DNA from 2 places in the Achromobacter sp. NPDC058515 genome. Region 1 is predicted to be linked to the other one. Evidence: predicted binding sites of a transcription regulator. Region 1 holds the regulator's gene; the other holds the start of a gene.
What was found. Region 1 encodes NrdR, which represses ribonucleotide reductase genes. Its sites were predicted from a motif close to CACNANATNTNGTG; they were not measured.
Positions count from the first base shown of each region.

Region 1 (7,567 bases):
CGGCATGCAGCGAATTGGCAGCCACGCATGCAGAGTGCTAGTACCCCTTGCGCCATCACGGATAACCTTGCGCACGCGGCGTTCGCGCGCGGGAAAATACGCACGCCAAGCCCGCGTTCATCCGCCACTTTCCGCTGCATTCAATTGCTTCGTTTGCGGCCCGCTAGGACAGCGCGACCCGCTGCATCAGCGCTTGCCAGGTGTCGGCCACGCGCGCGCGCACGCAAAGGTCGGCCCCGACCCTTCCGGCCTCGACGAACTCGTAGCGGCGGGCGGCGTCCAGGTGCTCCAGCATCGGCAGGCGCACCATGCCGGCCGCGTCGCCCAGCAGCACGGGCGCCAGGTACAGCAGCAGCTCGTCCACGCAGCCCTCGGCGACCAGCGCGCCGCTGAGTCCGGCTCCGGCCTCGACGTGGACCTCGTTGAACTGTTCCCGGGCCATCCAGCGCATCATGGCGCGCAGGTCGACCCTGCCGGGCGTGTCGCCCGGCAGGCACACCACGCGGGCGTTCCTGGCGGCCAGGCGCTCGGCTTTCGCGTCGTCGTCGCGCGCGGTGAAGAGTATGACTTCCGCGCCGTCGAACAGGCGGGCGTCCTCGGGGATCTCGAAACGGCCGTCCACGACGGCCTTGCGCGGCTGGCGGGGCGTATCCACGCCGCGCACGTTGAGCTGGGGATCGTCCTTGAGCACGGTGCCCATGCCGGTCAGGACCACGCAACTGCGCGCTCGCCAGCGGTGCCCGTCGGCGCGGGCCTCGGGCCCCGTAATCCATTGCGACATGCCGTTGTGCAGGGCGCTGCGCCCGTCCAGCGAGGCCGCCATCTTCATCCACACCCAAGGCAGGCCGCGGCTCATGCGGGAGATGAAGCCGGCGTTCACGGCCAGCGCCTCTTCGCGGCAGACGTCCGTGGCCACCTCGATGCCGGCGTCGCGCAAGCGCGCCAGCCCCTGTCCGTTGACCAGCGGATTCGGGTCGCCCATGGCGACCACGACGCGCGCCGGCCTCGCCGCCAGCACCGCGTCCACGCAGGGCGGCGTGCGGCCGAAATGGCTGCAAGGCTCCAGGGTGACATACAGCGTGGCGCCGGCGACCGACTCGCCTCGCGCCTCGGCGTCGCGCAGCGCGCGGATTTCCGCGTGCGGGCCGCCGGGCGGCTGCGTCGCCCCTTCGCCCAGCACGCGCCCGTCGCGCACGATCACGCAACCGACCCGGGGATTGGGCGCGGTCGTGTACATGACGGTCTGCGCCAGCGCCAGGGCGCGTCGCATCCAGAAAAGGTCGTCGGTGTCGCTTGGAGTCTTCATGCCAGGAATTGTATGTCCGCCACGCGCCGGCAAGACACGCCGTTACTGCGCGGACCCGTTGCCGTCCCCGGATGTCCGTTTTGGGCCGCCAGCGGTCTCGGATCGCGCTCGCGAAGGCGGCCGATTGGGGTAAAAATAGCTCCGATCCCTTTAAATTCGCAGGCCAGGAGGCCGGACATGAAACAGGCATTGATCGTCATCGACGTACAAGAATCTTTCCGCCAGCGTCCGTTTTGGGATGAATCCGAATATCCGGCGTTCCTGGCGCAGATCCAGCCCCTGATCGATTCGGCCGCCGCCCGGGACATTCCGGTGCTGCAGGTGTTCCACACCAGCCCGTCCAGCGACCCCGCCAACCCGTTTTCGCTGGCCTCGGGGCACGTCAGAACGCTGAAGGAACTGCGGATTTCCCCCACCGCCGTGTTCCACAAGACCGTGCATTCTTCGCTGTACGCCAAGGCTGCGGACGGCTCCACCTTGCACGATTGGCTGCTTGAACACGGCATCGAAGGCATCATCGTGAGCGGCATCCGCACGGAGCAGTGCTGCGAAACCACGTCGCGCCACGCCAGCGACGCCGGCTTCAAGGTGCTCTTTCCCACCGACGCCACCCTCACCTTCGCCATGCAGAGCCCGTCCGGCAAGCACTACACGCCGGCCGAGATCCGCGACCACACCGAACTGGTCCTGCAAGGCCGCTTTGCCCGCGTCGTGCGCGCCGCCGACGCGCTGGCGGCATAGCCCGCCGCGGGAGGCGCGCATGATTCCCGTGTACTTCGTGCTGTCGCGGGGCATCGTCCTGCTGGACCTGGCGGGTCCGGCGGAAGCTTTTCGCGTCGCCAACAAGCTTTGCCCCGACGCTTTCGAACAGCACTTCTGCGGCCCTTCCCGCGACGTCGAAAGCGGCATTCCCGGCCTGCATCTGGCGCATGTCCAAGCCCTGCCCGCGGCGCTGCCGTCCCATGCGCTGGTCATCATTTCCGGCGTGGTGGGCAAGCACACCCGCCTGGACGACCCGGACGCGCGCGCCATCGTGGACTGGCTGGCCATCAGGCACCCCGCCGACGGCTTCACCCTGATGACCGTCTGCGCGGGCGCGCTGTTCGCCGCCGCCGCAGGCCTCACGCGGCACCGCGAATGCACCACGCACCACTCCTGCCTGGAACAGCTGGGCGCCATCGACCCGAGCGCCCGCGTGCAGGACAACCGCATCTTCGTTGAGGACGGCAACCTGGTCAGCAGCGCGGGCATCACGGCGGGCATCGACCTGGCGCTGCACATGGTGTCGCGCCATTGCGGCCCGCGCGTCGCCAGCGAAGTGGCGCGCGACATGGTGGTTTACCAGCGCCGCGCCGGCTCGGATTCCACGCTGTCGCCCTGGCTGGACCACCGCAGCCACATGCATCCGGGCGTGCACCGGGTCCAGGACGCGGTCGTGCGCAACCCGGCGGCGCCCTGGTCGGCCCAATCGCTGGCGGACCAGGCGCACACCAGCCCGCGCCACCTGACGCGGCTGTTCCGCGAGCATGCGGGCTGCACGCCGATGGACTATCTCTACCAGATCCGCGTGGCGCTGGCGCGCGACCTGCTGCGCGAAACCCGGCTGGACCTGGAGCGCGTGGCGGAGAAATCGGGCTTTGGATCGGCACAGCACATGCGCCGCGTGTGGCGCAAGTTCCAGCCGCTGACGCCCAGCCTCATGCGCGCGGCGCCCATGCAATAAACGGCGCCAGGGCGCCGTCATTGCAAGCCAGCCGCGGGCGGGCGGCTATTCCTTGCGCAGCTTGCCCGGCAGCAGCGGCCCCTGCATTTCGCGGATGGCCTCGACGAATTCGCCGATGTCCTCGAAGCTCTTGTAGACCGAGGCAAAGCGCACGTACGCCACCTTGTCGAGCTTGCGCAGTTCGTTCATGACGAGCTCGCCGATATGTTCGGTGGGCACTTCCCGCAGCCCGCTGGCGAGCAATTGCTCTTCGATGCGGGCAACGGCTGCGTCCACGTCCTCGGTGCTGACTGGCCGCTTGCGCAGCGCCAGGCTCAGGCTGCCGCGCAGCTTGGCGGGATCGTAGTCGCTGCGGCTGCCATTGCGCTTCACGACGGAGGGCATGGCAAGCTCCACCCGCTCATAGGTGGTGAACCGCTTGTCGCAGGACAGGCAGCGGCGGCGACGGCGTATGGCGTCGCCCTCTTCGGACACCCGGCTGTCGACGACCTGCGTTTCGGCATTGCCGCAAAATGGACACCGCATGTGTGTTCCCTAAAGGCGCTGATGGCAATAATTGAGCATATTGTAACGACGCGCCCCGCGGGTAGCGCCAATATGGACGAATTCGTCCCTAATAGTATGGGCCAGTCCGCTCGCCAACCGCGCAAAAAAGGGACGGCGCCTTGCGGAGCCGTCCCTTTGTCCGGGATCCTGAGGCGCAGACCGGCTCCGCCTCAGGGCCGATTGCTTACTTCTTGCCGTAGACCGGCAGGCGCGAGGTCAGTTCGTTGACGCGGGCGCGCACGGCGGCGATATTGGCCTCATCGCGCGGATTGTCCAGCACGTCGGCGATCAGGTTGGCGGTCAGCTCGGCATCGGCTTCGGTGAAGCCGCGCGTGGTCATGGCCGGCGTGCCCAGGCGGATGCCGCTGGTCACGAAGGGCTTTTCCGGATCGTTCGGGATGGCGTTCTTGTTGACCGTGATGTGGGCCTGGCCCAGCACCGCTTCCGCTTCCTTGCCCGTGATGCCCTTGGAACGCAGGTCCACCAGCATGACGTGGCTTTCGGTACGGCCCGAGACGATGCGCAGGCCGCGCTTGACCAGCGTGTCGGCCAGCACCTTGGCGTTCTTGACCACTTGCTGCGCGTAGTCCTTGAACTCGGGCGCCAGCGCTTCCTTGAAGGCCACGGCCTTGCCGGCGATGACGTGCATCAGCGGACCGCCCTGGATGCCGGGGAAGATCGCCGAGTTGATGATCTTCTCGTGCTCGGCCTTCATCATGATGACGCCGCCGCGCGGGCCGCGCAGCGACTTGTGCGTGGTCGACGTGACGAAGTCGGCGTGCGGAACCGGGTTGGGGTAGGCGCCGCCAGCCACCAGGCCGGCGTAGTGGGCGATGTCGACCATGAACAGCGCGCCGTTTTCACGGGCGATGCGGGCCATGCGTTCGAAATCGATGTGCAGGGCGTAGGCCGACGCACCCGCCACGATCAGCTTGGGCTTGTGCTCTTTGGCCAGTTGCTCGACTTGCGCGTAGTTCAGGACTTCGTTTTCATCCAGGCCGTACGAGATGAAGTTGTACAGTTTGCCCGAGGCGTTGACCGACGCGCCGTGCGTCAGGTGGCCGCCTTCGGCCAGGCTCATGCCCAGCACGGTGTCGCCCGGCTTCAGCACGGCCATGTACACGCCCTGGTTCGCCTGCGAACCCGAGTTGGGCTGCACGTTGGCGGCTTCGGCGCCGAAGATCTGCTTCAGGCGATCGATGGCCAGCTGTTCGACCACGTCCACGTATTCGCAACCGCCGTAGTAGCGCTTGCCCGGGTAGCCTTCGGCGTACTTGTTCGTGAGCTGCGTGCCCTGGGCTTCCATGACGGCCGGGCTGGCGTAGTTCTCCGAAGCGATCAGCTCGATGTGCTGCTCTTGGCGAACGTCTTCCTTTTGGATGGCGGCCCAAACGTCCGGGTCAGCCTTGGACAGGGTGAGGTTGCGGTCAAACATGACGGGGGGTTTCCTGAGGCGGTAAGAGAGGAGAAAACTGCATCGGGTGGGTAAACCCGGAGAATGCTGAGTAGTTTACCGCGTCGGGCGGAATCAATTGCCGCCAAAATGCCCCGAACCCGGGCAAAATGCGCCGGACGGGCGTGAAAACCACGGCATTCCCCCGCCTCCGGAAACCGCTCTCAACCCGACTTGAGAAACTTTCATGCAAAGCGCCACGCTCATAACCTACTCACTAGTAGCCGCGGCTGGCGTCATCAGTCCCGGCCCCGCCACCATGCTCGCCATCCGCAACGGCGCGGCCGGCGGATTGCGGACCGTGCTGCCTTCACGGCGCTGTTTCCCCAGTTCCTGAATGCCCACGAGCCGCTGCTGCCGCAGTTCCTCATCCTGACCGGCATTTTCATGGCCATGTCGCTGGTGTCGCTGCTGACCTACGGCGCACTTGCCCGCCGCGCCCGCGGCTTGCTGCGCCAACCCCGCATCGTCGTATGGCTCAACCGCGTGGTGGGCTCGATCTTTGTCGCATTCGGCCTGGCCCTGCTGCGCCTAAAGCGCGTGGCCGCCTGACGAAGGTTGGCTCGCCGCAAAACGGAAAGGGCCGCATACGCGGCCCTTGGTTCATCACGCAGCCGGAATCAGGCCGACGTGGCGCCGATCTGCTTGGGCGCAAGCTTCGGGTTGAGCGTGTACGTGCCCGTCAGCGATGCCTGGGCCAGCACATGCTTCTGGATGGCGCGAAGCGCGTCCTCGCCGGTGAACGACCCCTGGAGGTTCAGGCTGGGGACGTCCAGCGCGTACAGCGTGAACACATAGCGGTGCACCAGCGCGTCGTTCCAGGGCGGGCACGGGCCGTCATAGCCGAAGTACTCGCCGCTCATGTCGTGGTCGTTGGCGAACCACGAGGAATAGGAGTTGATGCCCTGGCGCGCGTCCATCGGCGCCAGGGGACCGCCCTTGCCGCGCGGCGTGATGCCGTTGGAAAACACGCCTTCGTCGATCTCGCGCAGGTCTGCCGGCAGGTCCACCAGCACCCAATGGAAGAAGTCCTCGCGCGGCAGGTCGGCCGGCACTTCGCGGCCTTCCTGGTTGACGTCGTCGGGACGCGAAGGCACGTCAGGGTCGTGGCAGAGCAAGGCAAACGACTGCGTGCCCGCCGGGACGTCGTCCCAGGAAAACTGCGGGTTGTAGTTGTCTGCCAGCGCGACGTGCGATTGCGCATCGATCCTGCCGAATGCGTAGCGCTCGGGAATCGACTCGTGATCGGAAAATGACAAACTCGAAAGTTCCATGTCGTGCTCCTTGATGTGCTGCAAAGGCGCCCTGCCCCTGTCCGTACCCTCAGCGTATCAAAAACTTCGCATTCACGGGTTCAAGTTAACACGCGCGAACTTGCGCTTGCCCACCTGAACGACGTAAGTCCCCGCCGGCAATTGCAACGATTTGTCTTCCACGCGGTCGCCGTTGACGCGCACGCCGCCTTGCTCCACGTTGCGCTGCGCTTCCGATCCGGAAGCGACCAGGCCGGCTTCGCGCAGCAGCTTCAGGATGCCGACCGGCGCGCCGCCGATGTTCACCTCGGGCATGTCTTCAGGAATGGCGCCGTCGCGGAAACGCGCCTCGAACGAGGCCAGGGCATCGTCCGCCGCCTTCGCGGAATGGAAGCGCGCGATGATTTCCTGGGCCAGCATGACCTTGGCGTCGCGCGGATTGCGGCCGCCGTCGATCTCCTGCTTGAGCGCGGCGATGTCTTCCAGCGAACGGAACGACAGCAGCTCGAAGTAGCGCCACATCAGCGTGTCGGAAATCGACATGAGCTTGCCGAACATCGAATCGGGCGACTCCGAAATGCCGATGTAGTTGCCCTTGGACTTGGACATCTTCTCTACGCCGTCCGTCCCCACCAGCAAGGGCATCGTCAGGATGCACTGGGGCTCCTGGCCGTACTCCTTTTGCAGCTCGCGCCCGACCAGCAGATTGAACTTCTGATCGGTGCCCCCCAGCTCCAGATCGGACTTCAGCGCCACCGAGTCATAGCCCTGCATCAGCGGATACAGGAATTCATGCACCGAGATGGGGATGCCGCCCTTGAAGCGCTTGGTGAAGTCCTCGCGTTCCATCATGCGGGCTACCGTGTAGCGCGACGCCAGCTGGATCATGCCGCGCGCGCCCAGGGGATCGCACCATTCGGAGTTGTAACGGATCTCGGTGCGGGACGGATCCAGCACCAGGCTGGCCTGCGCATAGTAGGTCTTGGCGTTGGCCTCGATCTGTTCGCGGGTGAGCGGCGGGCGCGTGCTGTTGCGGCCGCTGGGGTCGCCGATGGTGGAGGTGAAATCGCCGATCAGAAAGATGACGTTGTGGCCGAGGTCCTGCAGCTGGCGCATCTTGTTCAGCACCACCGTGTGGCCCAGGTGGATGTCCGGCGCGGTGGGATCCAGCCCCAGCTTGATGCGCAAGGGCACGCCGGTGGCGCGGCTCTTGGCCAGCTTGCGGGCGAATTCGGATTCGACCAACAGCTCATCGCAGCCGCGCTTGGCTATACGCAGATCAGCTT
Region 1 is NZ_JBHXNI010000014.1:57,478-65,044, reverse strand. It holds gene ribD (bifunctional diaminohydroxyphosphoribosylaminopyrimidine deaminase/5-amino-6-(5-phosphoribosylamino)uracil reductase RibD) at 164-1,306, opposite strand; gene ACFWP0_RS22070 (cysteine hydrolase family protein) at 1,484-2,047, shown strand; gene ACFWP0_RS22065 (GlxA family transcriptional regulator) at 2,067-3,029, shown strand; gene nrdR (transcriptional regulator NrdR) at 3,075-3,554, opposite strand; gene glyA (serine hydroxymethyltransferase) at 3,760-5,010, opposite strand; gene ACFWP0_RS22050 (LysE family translocator) at 5,203-5,580, shown strand; gene ACFWP0_RS22045 (YbhB/YbcL family Raf kinase inhibitor-like protein) at 5,649-6,302, opposite strand; gene tyrS (tyrosine--tRNA ligase) at 6,375-7,567, opposite strand, start outside.

Region 2 (7,567 bases), on a different contig from region 1:
GGTTCCTCATTCCCATCGCGGCCACCATGGACGCGCCGGGCTCGCGCATCGCGGCGCTGACCGGCGCGATTTTCATCGCCAACAAGGTGTTGCTGATCACCTGCATCGCCGTCATGGGCAAGGAGGGATTCCAGCAGCTCAAGGGGATCGTGTCCGGCCACGCGAAGCGGCTGGCGCCCGCGAAAAAGGTCGGGCCGATCCGCCACGCCGTCGGCCTGGTGATGTTCGTCCTGCCGCTGCTCACGTCGATGCTCGAACCCTATGTCGACCAGATCTGGCCGGGGCTCAGGCCCAACCTGTGGCAGGTTCAGCTGCTGGGCGACATCATGCTGGTCGCCAGCTTCTTCGTGCTGGGCGGCGACTTCTGGAACAAGCTGCGCGCGCTGTTCGTCCGCTCGGTCTAGGCGCGGCGGACGGCCGGCGGATGCCGCCGCCGGCCCAGGTCCGCCGGCGCGCCGCCTCAAACCTTGGGCGGCGCGGTCTCCCGTTCGGGGTGCCGGTGCTTGCCCAGCGCCTCGATGAAAGCGGCCGCGCCCTTGTCCGCGGCGGCATCGCCCAGCAGCAGGCCGCCGTCGTCCGGGTCCGGCTCGATGCCCGCGGCCGCGAATACCTTCGCGCCCTCGCCCATGCCCATCAGCGTCTTGCCATGGCGGAAGGCGTCGCGCAGGAACTCCAGCGCCCGCCCGTCCGCCTGCAGGCGCGCCACGGCCGCCGCGCCGCCGGGCACCAATGCCCCGTCGAACACGCCCGAGGGATGGTTGTCCAGCGATGCGTCGGCGTCCAGCGCGCCCCCGCCATCGGCCTTGAGCGGCCCGATGCGCTGCCCCACCAGCCGCACCACGGCGCCCGCCTTGATCAGCGCGTCGGCCACGGCGGATACCGCCTTGCCGTCCACGCCCTCGGCGACCAGGATGGCCACCTTGCGCGTGGCCACGCCGCCGTCGCCGGGCCGCGCGGTCAGGGACAGCGCCGGGGACACCTCCACTTCGGGCTTGGGCGGCTTCTCGATCGCGCGCGGCAAGGGTTCCGGCAAGGCCATGCCCAGCTGATCGGCCACCGCCTGGGCAAGTTCGTCCGACACATTGCGCAGGGACGCCACCATCCGCTGCCGGATGGGGGGCACCGTCAGCTTGCTCAATTCAAACGAGAAGGCATTGATGATGTGCTGCCGTTCCCAGCGCGTCTGGCTGTTGTAGAACAGCGTGGCCTGGTTGTAGTGCTCGGCGAACTTTTCCGGATGCCCGCGCAGTTCGTCTCCGGCGACCGGCTCGGGAAACGGCACGAAGCCGTCCATCCCCGCCTGGAACGGACAGCCGCCCGCCAGCGAGTTGGGCTCGTAGGCGACCCGCCCGCGATGGATGGCCTGCCGGTGCATGCCGTCGCGCTGGTTGTTGTGCACGGGCGCGAGCGGCGCATTGATCGGGATCTCGTGGAAATTGGGGCCGCCCAGCCGCGAGATCTGCGTATCCACATAGGAATGGATGCGGCCGGCCAGCAGCGGGTCGTTGGTGAAGTCCAGGCCGGGAACGATATGCGCGGCGCAGAAGGCGACCTGCTCGGTTTCCGCGAAGAAATTGTCGGGATTGCGGTCCAGCACCATCCGGCCCACCGGCACCACGGGCACCAGTTCCTCGGGCACGATCTTGGTCGGGTCCAGCACGTCGAAGCTGAATCCGTCGGCCTGATCGTCCGTGAACACCTGCACTCCCAGCTCCCATTCGGGGCCGTTGCCGGCGTCGATGGCTTCCCACAGGTCGCGCCGGTGGAAGTCGGGGTCTGCCCCCGACACCTTGACCGCCTCGTCCCACACCTGCGAATGGGTGCCCAGAACAGGGCTCCAGTGGAACTTGACCAGCCGCGATTCGCCCTTGGCGTTGACGAACCGGAAGGTATGCACGCCAAAGCCCTGCATCATCCGGAAGCTGCGCGGAATGCCCCGGTCCGACATGACCCACATCAGCATGTGGGTGGATTCCGGCATCAGCGACACGAAGTCCCAGAAAGTGTCGTGGGCGGACGCGGCTTGCGGCATGCCGTGGTGCGCCTCGGCCTTGACCGCGTGGACCAGGTCCGGGAACTTCATCGCGTCCTGGATGAAGAAGACCGGAATGTTGTTGCCCACCAGGTCCCAGTTGCCCTCGTCGGTGTAGAACTTCACGGCGAAGCCGCGCACGTCGCGCGCCGTATCCTTGGAGCCGCGTTCGCCGGCCACGGTGGAAAACCGCACGAAGACCGGCGTGCGCTTGCCCTTTTCGGCAAACAGCGACGCGGCGGTCAGGTCCGTCAGCGGCTTGTAGCACTCGAAGTAGCCATGCGCCGCCGAGCCGCGCGCGTGCACGATGCGTTCCGGAATGCGCTCGTGGTCGAAGTGCGTGATCTTCTCGCGCAGGATGAAGTCCTTCAGCAAGGCGGGCCCGCGCACCCCGGCCTTGAGCGAATGCTGGTTGTCGCCAACGGGCACGCCCTGGTTGGTGGTCAGCGCCTGGGCGCCGCCGTCCGCGCGCACGCGGGCCAGCCGGCCGTCGACGGCGTTGACGCCCGGCTCGGCCGGGTCGCCAGTCTTGTCCGACGCTTCCTTCTCGGACAGGGAACTGGCCCCGACGGACGGGTCCACCGCGTCCACGTGGGCGCCCGCGTAGGGGCAGCGCGCGGCTTCTTCGCCGTACTCCGCGGCCTTGTTGGCGTTATGGGGGATGGCGCCGGCCGTGGCGCCGACGGCCGCGGCCCGCTTGAGGGCCGGATGCGCGGCATTGGCGGCGGGGCCGGAGGCCGGGCCGCTATCGGTGTTCATATAGGCGGTGTCGAGCGCGGCGTTCGGACCAGCCTTGCCTGGTTTCTTGCTTGCCATGGAATGTCTCCTAGTTCGTCAGCAGCTTGTCGCGCGCCTGCTCGGCCCGCGACGCGCCTATGGCGGATTCCACCTGCTTGACCTCTTCCGGCGGCGGCAGCACGGCCGGGAAGCCCAGCGACTCGATCCACAGTTCCCGCGACCAGCCGTGCGTGTGATACAGGTGGTGGTCCTCGTCGGTCGCCACGGCGTCGTACGCCTGCTTGAGGATCCTGGCTTCCTCGCCGGAGTGCTTTTCGGTGATGACGCCGATCAGCGCCCAGTTCGCATGGTCCTTGGTTTCGGCCAGCACCACGCATTCGGTGGCCACGAGCTGCGCGGCATCCGGGTCCCCGGCGCTTGCCGCCATCTTCATGGCCTTGACCAGCGATTCGCCCAGATGGCGGACCACGTCGCGGCCGGGCGACTTCGCCTCGGGGTCCAGCTTCAATTGCTCGAAGACGGTCAGCAGCACGCGGCGATGCGTGCGGGTTTCCTCCAGGTAGCCCAGCCATTCCTTCTTCAGGTCGTCGTTGACGGCACAGGACACGGCGGTCTCGTACACGGCAAGGCCGCCGATCTCGGTCTCCAGGGCCTGATACAGCAGTTCCTTGATCTGTCGGGCGTTTCCGGCTTTGCGTTTCATAGGGTGCTCCTTGGCATCTGTCTTGGGGCATCGGCGACGGGCCCCCAGCGGTCATTCGGGATGGAAGCGGCCAGCCAGCAATCGCCGTGCCCGGCCCTGCGCGGCGGGCGCGCCGCGCGCCCAGCGCGCAGAAAATACAAACTCCTTGCCATCGCAACCATGACCCCAATTAGCTTAGAATTGGAACCATTCTCAATAAAAACGTAACCGCCCGGCGCGCGGCGGCGTCCACAACAAGAGGCTCGTCCTGAAATCCGGTTTCCGCCTGTCCATGGCCTGGCTCCACACGTGGGTCGGCCTCTGGTTTTCGTGGCTGCTGTTTGCAGTGTTCCTGACGGGTTCGCTCGCCGTCTTCTCCGAGCCCATCACGCACTGGATGACGCCCGAGCACCAGGCGGCCGAAGCCCGGGCGGCGCGGCAGGCATCCGAGCCGGTCGACCGGGCGCGGCGGCTCGAACTGGCCGTGGACTACATGTCGCGCAAGCACGCGGGCGCGGGCATGTGGGAGATCTGGCCCGTCAACCGCGGGCACGACAACGGCCTGACCGCGTACTGGTTCGACAAGAACGGCCAGTACGCCGAAGCGGAGCTGGATCCCCTTACCGGCGCCGAGCTGGACGACCACCATGACGACGAAGGCCGCGCCACCCTGGGCGGCACGCACTTCGTGAACTTCCATTACACGCTGCACGACGCCGGGCTCGGGCTGTGGATCGTCGCCTTCGCCACCATGGCGATGCTGGTGGCGCTGATCTCGGGCGTGGTCACGCACAAGCGCATCCTCAAGGACTTCTTCACCTTCCGCGCCAGGAAGGGCCAAAGGTCCTGGCTGGACGCGCACAATGCGGTGGCGGTGCTGACCCTGCCCTTCCAGTTCATGATCGCCTACACCGGCATCGTGATCTCCAGCGCGGTGCTGATGCCCGCCCCTGTCGCCGCCCACTATGGCGCCGGCGCGCAAGCCGCCCGCCTGTACCTGGCCGAGATGACGGGCGAAGAGAAGACCGCGCGCACGGGCGCGGCGCTGGCCATGCCGGCGCTGGAGCCCATCGTGGGGCGGGCCGAGCAGTTGATCGGCCAGACCGCGCGCGCCATCGTCATCGCCAACCCCGAAGACAGCTCCATGCGCATCGCCGTCTACGGCTGGAACGAGGACGCCGACACCTTCCGCAGCATCAGCGCCACCACCGGCATGGCGGAGTTTTCCGGGGACGGCGGGGAGTTGCTGCGCATGCGGCCCGCGGGCGGCGTGAACGGCGGCGCCGCCTCGCTGACGCGCCAGGTGATGTCGGACCTGCACATGGGGCAATTCGGCGGACTGGCCATCAAGTGGCTGTACTTCATTTGCGGCATGGCGGGCGCGGCCATGATGGGCACGGGCGCGGTGCTGTTCATGGTCAAGCGGCGCGCCAAGCACGGCAACGAATTCGGCGCGGCGACGGCGCGGGCCTACCGCCTGATCGAAGGGCTGAACGTGGCGGCGCTGGCCGGGCTGGCCATCGCCTGCGTCGGCTACTTCTGGGCCAACCGCCTGCTGCCGGTCGCGCTGGAGAACCGCGCCCTGTGGGAATTGCGCGGCTTCTTTCTGACCTGGGCGCTGACGCTGGCCCACGCCTGGCTGTGCAGCCCGCGCCGCGCCTGGATCGCGCAACTGACGCTGCTGGCCGCGCTGTGCCTGCTGCTGCCGGTGCTGTCGCTCGTCATGCTGGGCGATCATCCGATCGCGCAGATCGCGCGCGGCGACTGGGAAAGCGCCGGCGTGGAACTCACCGCAATCGCATTCGGCGTACTATCCGGCTGGGCTGCCCTCCGCTTGCACAGGCAGCCCCTGACCGCGCCTCCCCAGCGCAAACCCCGCGCAAACCAGGAGGCTGCCGCATGAACATGAACGATCTCTTCGCCATCGCGATGGCGCTGCTGCTGACCTACGCCGGCATGGCCTGCCTGAGCCTGGCGATGCCGCGCCACTACGACCAGGTCTGGGGACGCGATCCCGGCGCCGGCCACACGCGCGTGCTGCGCGGCGCCGGCGTGCTGCTGCTGGGCCTGGCCATCCTGCCCTGCGTGGGCTTGTGGGGCAATACGGTGGGCGTGGTGGCCTGGCTGGGCTGGCTGTCGGCCGGCGCCCTGCTTTGGGTCGGCATGCTGTCCTGGGCGCCGCGCCCCGCCGCGGGCACGGCCGCGCTGGCGGTGGCGATATCGCTGGTGGGCGTCGGCATCGGTTTCTAGAGTTCCCCCGGGGCGGACGGGGCCGGATTGCGCATTTCGCACCCGGCGCCGCGCATTTGATGCGCATCAACCAAGACTGACATCCTGCGCTCGCGCCCCGTCGCGAGCACCATATGTGGTGGTAGAGTTTTCACACCCCACTACATATGGTGTCAGTCATGCATATCCAACACATCCTCAAGCGCGACGGCCGCGTCGTTCCATTCGATCGCGACAAGATCGCGCAGGCCATGGCGGCGGCGGGCCAGGGCACCGGGGAGTTGGACCTGGCGGGCGCGCAGGCATTGACCGGCGCGGTCATCGCGGCGCTGGCGGACAACGTATGTCCCGGCGTCGAAACCATCCAGAACCGCGTGGAAGAAGCGCTGGTCCAGGCGGGCCACTGGCGCACCGCGCGCGCCTACATCGTCCACCGCGAGCAGCACGCCCGCCTGCGCGCGCTGCGCCACACGCTGGTGGACGTGGAAAGCGCCATGGAAGAGTACCTGGACCAGCGCGATTGGCGCGTCAACGCCAACGCGAACCAGGGCTACAGCCTGGGCGGCCTGATCCTGAACGTGGCGGGCAAGGTCACGGCCAACTACTGGCTGTCCAACGTCTTCGCGCCGCAGGCCGGACGCGCCCATCGCGAAGGCGACATCCACATCCATGACCTGGACATGCTCAGCGGCTATTGCGCCGGCTGGTCCCTGCGCCAGCTGCTGACCGAAGGCTTCAACGGCATCCCCGGCAAGGTGGAATCCACGCCTCCCAAGCACATGTCGGCCGCCATCGGCCAGATCGTGAACTTCCTGGGCACGCTGCAGAACGAATGGGCGGGCGCGCAGGCCTTCAGCTCCTTCGACACCTACATGGCCCCCTTCATCCGCCGCGACGCGATGACGTACGCCGACGTGAAGCAGTCGATCCAGGAACTGATCTTCAACCTGAACGTGCCCAGCCGCTGGGGCACGCAGACGCCGTTCACCAACCTGACCTTCGACTGGACCTGCCCGCCCGACCTGAAGGAGCAGATCCCCTACGTGGGCGGCGAGGAAATGCCCTTCTCCTACGGCGAGCTGCAGGCCGAGATGGACATGATCAACCGCGCCTACATCGAGGTCATGATGGCGGGCGACGCGAAGGGACGCGTCTTCACGTTTCCCATCCCCACCTACAACATCACCCCCGACTTCGACTGGGACCATCCCAACACCGAGCGCCTGTTTGAAATGACGGCGCGCTACGGGCTGCCCTACTTCCAGAACTTCCTGAATTCCGACCTGGAGCCGCACATGGTGCGCTCCATGTGCTGCCGCCTGCAGCTGGACCTGCGCGAACTGCTCAAGCGCGGCAACGGCCTGTTCGGCTCCGCCGAGCAGACCGGCTCGGTGGGCGTGGTGACGGTGAACTGCGCCCGCCTGGGCTACACCTGCCGAGGCGACGAGGCGCAGCTCATGGACCGCCTGGACCACCTGCTGGGCCTGGGCCGCGACGTGCTGGAGACCAAGCGCAAGGTGGTGCAGCGCTACATCGACCAGGGGCTCTATCCCTATACCCGCCGCTACCTGGGCACGCTGCGCAATCACTTCAGCACGCTGGGCGTGAACGGCATCAACGAGATGATCCGCAACTTCACGGACGACGCCGAAGACGTCACCACCGCGGCGGGCCACGCGCTGGCCGTGCGGCTGCTGGACCGCGTGCGCGAGCGCATGACCGAATTCCAGGAAGAAACCGGCCACCTCTACAACCTGGAGGCCACGCCGGCCGAGGGCACCACCTACCGCTTCGCGCGGGAAGACAGGAAGCGCTATCCCGGCATCCTGCAGGCGGGCACCGACGCGCAGCCCTACTACACCAACTCCAGCCAGCTCCCGGTGGGC
Region 2 is NZ_JBHXNI010000013.1:661-8,227, reverse strand. It holds gene ACFWP0_RS20920 (transporter suffix domain-containing protein) at 1-404, shown strand, start outside; gene ACFWP0_RS20915 (catalase) at 461-2,848, opposite strand; gene ACFWP0_RS20910 (hypothetical protein) at 2,859-3,473, opposite strand; gene ACFWP0_RS20905 (PepSY-associated TM helix domain-containing protein) at 3,745-5,355, shown strand; gene ACFWP0_RS20900 (DUF3325 domain-containing protein) at 5,352-5,702, shown strand; gene ACFWP0_RS20895 (ribonucleoside triphosphate reductase) at 5,861-7,567, shown strand, end outside.
Region 2: the regulator NrdR is predicted to act here: its motif matches at 5,841-5,854, upstream of ACFWP0_RS20895 (ribonucleoside triphosphate reductase).